Regions from separate parts of the Psychrobacter sp. CX21 genome, predicted to be linked through region 1. Evidence: riboswitches for the same ligand, from Rfam matches in the RefSeq annotation. Region 1 holds a riboswitch; the other holds the start of a gene.
The links. Region 1 has a riboswitch for thiamine pyrophosphate ahead of thiM (hydroxyethylthiazole kinase). Riboswitches for the same ligand answer to the same signal wherever they lie in the genome.

Region 2: another riboswitch for thiamine pyrophosphate. It lies ahead of thiC (phosphomethylpyrimidine synthase ThiC); the one in region 1 lies ahead of thiM (hydroxyethylthiazole kinase).

What each region holds. Positions count from the first base shown of each region.
Region 1 is NZ_JBXYJG010000009.1:18,699-20,906, forward strand. It holds gene AC2SLP_RS06605 (septal ring lytic transglycosylase RlpA family protein) at 1-583, shown strand, start outside; TPP riboswitch at 812-903, shown strand; gene thiM (hydroxyethylthiazole kinase) at 1,009-1,818, shown strand; gene thiE (thiamine phosphate synthase) at 2,135-2,208, shown strand, end outside.
Region 2 is NZ_JBXYJG010000007.1:104,434-106,641, forward strand. It holds gene thiC (phosphomethylpyrimidine synthase ThiC) at 1-1,371, opposite strand, end outside; TPP riboswitch at 1,762-1,901, opposite strand; gene AC2SLP_RS05995 (septal ring lytic transglycosylase RlpA family protein) at 2,045-2,208, opposite strand, start outside.

The DNA.
Region 1 (2,208 bases):
TTCATCAGCACTATGTGGTTTTGCATGTATGATCGGTGCAACCTCTTTAGTTCATGCCACGGACTATAATCAAGTTGGTGGAGCCAAAGACTCTAATAATATTGATATGGTACTAAGCCAATTAGCACACCAACAACAATCACCATCATTATTCCAAGCGTCCTTTGAACCAACATCATTAGCTAATAATAGCAGCTTAATTAAATCTAGAACGGTCAATGCCTCTAACAATAATGATGATGTTTTATCTCATTTAACGTTAGTTGCATCAAACTCAGTCAATAACTTTAAACAAAACGGTCGTGCATCTTGGTACGGCGGCAAATTTCATGGAAGAAAAACGGCTAGTGGCGAACGTTTTAATATGAACTCTTTGACCGCTGCACACCGATCTTTACCTTTTAATACTTATCTAAAAGTAACTAATAAGCACAATGGCCGCAGTGTTGTTGTTAAAGTAAATGACCGTGGTCCATTCCATGGTAATCGTGTTTTAGACCTCTCTTACGGCGCAGCTAAAAAGATTGGCTTAGTTAATCGTGGTACTGCTAATGTTGTTATCGAACGTGTCAATAATCCATAACCTATATATAAACTAAAACTATTTTAATTATTTATTATAGTTTTAGGATAGATATTGATTCATATATTATATAAATTCAAAGCCTATTTTTAATAATGTTAAGACTTACCTAGTTAAGTCTTTTTTTATGTCCTAAACTCTATAAAAACGATTTGTTATACCAGTAATAAACCGCACTGGCTTGTTAAACTTAATCAATTTCGCTATGATATAAACTCAATTGATCAATGTTAGTCACAGGGGCGCCATCTATTGGCTGAGACGTACCCTTTGAACCTGATCCAGATTATACTGGCGTAGGGAGTGTATAGCAGTACTGCAAAGCTTATTTGTAATTTAAATTAATTTTTTAATTATGGCATTTAATTTAACTGCTGCGGTACTCTGTGTGTTTTCTTTCGCCCTCTTTTTCTTTAGAGGGAAATATGCAATCTAAATCTATCCAATCTCACTTTACTAATTTCAAAAAACATTCTCCATTAGTTCATAATATTACCAATGATGTTGCTAACAATACGGTTGCTAATGTTTTATTAGCCAGTGGTGCATCGCCCGCTATGGTAATAGCTATTGAAGAAGCTCCTGATTTTGTCAAAATATCCCATGCATTAGCCCTCAATATCGGCACGCTTTGCTCACAAAGCTTAGAGAGTATGCTTGCCACAGCACAATCTGCTCACGACAATAATATACCTTGGGTTTTAGATCCAGTTGCAGTAGGCGTTACGTCCTTTCGTCTTTTTGCTTGCAAGCAGCTATTAAAGTTCAAACCCGACGTAATACGCGGAAACGCATCAGAAATCTTAGCCTTAGCGGGAATGAGTAGCTCTAGTAAAGGCGCAGATAGTGGAGATAGTGTTCAATCAGCAAAGCGTGCCGCTGCCAGTTTATTAGAACATGCATCCGTTGTCATAGTAACCGGAGAAACTGATTGGGTTACTGATGGTAAGCACTGCTGGTCTATAGAAAATGGCGATCTTATGATGACAAAAGTCACCGCTATAGGCTGTGCTTTATCTGCACTTATAGCAGGTATTGTTGCTTCAAATACTGAGCACAAAGGTGAAGCTGCTGCCGTCGCTCTTTGCTTCTATGGTCTAGCTGGCGAACTTGCAGCCAAAACTAGCAATGGTCCAGGTAGCTTTTATGTTGAATTTTTAGATGCCCTCCATAACCTAGATGCCTTACAACTTGCTAGAGACTCAAAGGTTAGCGCATCATTATTTGATACATAGTTTATTATTTGATAGACCACACTCTCAACTCTTGACGTAAGCTATGGCTTTAGCACAGCAATATGAATAAAAAATTTGCGATTTTCTGGGCTAAAAGCACCAGCCTACTAGGCAGTTTAATAAATTAAGAGTGGGGTTTAATATAGTCGGCGAACTTATAAAGAGTCACGGTGTTAATCTTGTTAAGCCTACTCCAGTAGTACTTGCACTCGGTTGCCTTGTGACTACTTTAAAGTTCTTTGACTATAGCTAATGAATGATAGCAGTTTAGTCGCTATGTATTAATAATTATAAGTATTAAAGATTAGGGAGGACGATGATGACTCTGGTTGCTCAACAAAAGATAGCTTCTGCTTTACGATTATACTTGGTCACTGATCCTAGTATGTG
Region 2 (2,208 bases), on a different contig from region 1:
TTCAAGTTGTAGATCCATGTTTTCCTTAATACGGTTCATGGCAACGTGACCCGGCCCTTCAATCATCACTTGAACGTCGTGTTTCCACGCCACTTGAGTCAACTCGCCAAGTGTCTGTAGCTCGCCAAACTGCGCCTCATCGTTGGCATCTTGGATACAACCCGGGCGCAAACCATCGCCTAAGCTAAACGCCACATCATACTGTTTCATGATTTCACAGATATCTTCGAAGTGGGTATATAAGAAGCTTTCTTTATGATGTGCTAGACACCACTGTGCCATGATAGACCCACCACGTGAGACGATACCGGTTAAGCGCTTAGCCGTTAAAGGCACATAACGCAGTAACACGCCCGCATGGATCGTAAAGTAGTCCACGCCCTGTTCAGCTTGTTCGATTAACGTATCACGGAATATTTCCCAAGTTAAATCTTCAGCCACGCCGTCCACTTTTTCAAGCGCCTGATAAATAGGGACTGTACCGATAGGCACAGGGGAGTTACGGATTATCCATTCACGGGTTTCGTGGATGTTTTTACCCGTAGATAAATCCATGATGGTGTCCGCCCCCCAGCGTGTGGCCCACGTCATTTTGGAGACTTCCTCATCAATGTTTGAGCCGAGTGCTGAGTTACCAATGTTGGCGTTAATCTTCACTAAGAAATTACGCCCAATGATCATCGGCTCTGACTCAGGGTGGTTGATGTTGTTCGGAATAATGGCACGACCAGCTGCCACTTCATCACGCACAAACTCTGGCGTGATAATCTTAGGCGTATTGGCACCAAAGCTATCCCCATCATGTTGACGCATGTCGGTTAACTTATGCTGCATTTGGGTTTCACGAATAGCAATATATTCCATTTCAGGGGTGATTATACCGCGGCGTGCATAATGCATTTGAGTGACATTGCCCGCCTTACCATTGATAGTCTTCGCACGGCGCGGCTTATCAATATGGGCAAAACGAATATTGGCAGTTTTGATATCACGGGCGCGCTCTTTGCCATAGTTACTAGACAAACCTGCTAGGCGTTCGGTATCGACACGCTCTTCAATCCATTTGTCACGTAGCTTTGGCAAGCCTTTGGTCAGATCAATATCAACATTGGGATCGGTATAGCCGCCAGAGGTGTCATAAACATAAAAAGGCGGATTTTTTTCACTACTTTCAAGGCCAAAGCCACCAGTAGGGGTATCAGTCAAGGTGATTTCACGCATGGGAACTTGGATGTCAGGGCGAGAGCCTTCAATATAGACTTTTTTTGATGCGGGCAGGCTACGGGTTAAATCGCGGGCTTCTTCATCAAAAAGTTTGTCTTTCGTATTACGGTGGGCAGGGGTTTTTATAAAATTTTCTGCATTATTCATGGAACTGTCCTTTTTTACAAATGCCGTATGGCAACTGTCAACACTGGTTTTAACATCAAAGCTAAAACCGAAAGTAAAAAAGACTCAGTGAGTGCAGAGACTGCCTATTAGGACAGCTCAAACCCTATTCATTATTAACAGACCTTAGATGAAGTAAATTCAGTTTTAAGGCAATACCTATTTTTAGTTAATTATAGTGACGTTTTTACCTAGTCAGACTTAGCGAGTAAAACAAAGGCTAAGCGATAACAAAGTAAGCGCATAACTATAAAATAAGTAGTTTTAATAACCGGCTATTTATTACTCAATTATAATTGAAATCAAAATATAGCTTAAAAAGCTAGAATGATTGAAAAGTCGGTAATGTACTATGTCGTTAAATAATATATAGGGGAGTTGCAATGACTTTCCTACGGCGGTATTAACCGCATCAGGTTCAACGGGTGATGTCTCAGCAAACGCTTGATTGTCATTCCTAATGGTCAATGGCCATTATTAGTAACAACAGGTCTGCACCCCGAGTCTACAATTATTGATATAGCTATCTTATCAAACTTTGATATCAATAACAGGGTCAATTAAAAATCTAATAACAGCACCATTTAAGACAATAAAAAAGCGCCAACTAAGTTGGCGCTTTATCGAATTGATGCATGGTGAATAAATGCAAAACTTACTGTCTGCGATATTTGCCATCGCCTTTACTAATAACTTCAACATCTACTTTACATAAGTTGCAGCTAAGCGCTTGATTCGCTTTTTTTGATAAGTCGATAACACGGCCAGGCGTAAATGGGCCACGATCATTGATTTTAACCACGACAGACTTATTGTTCT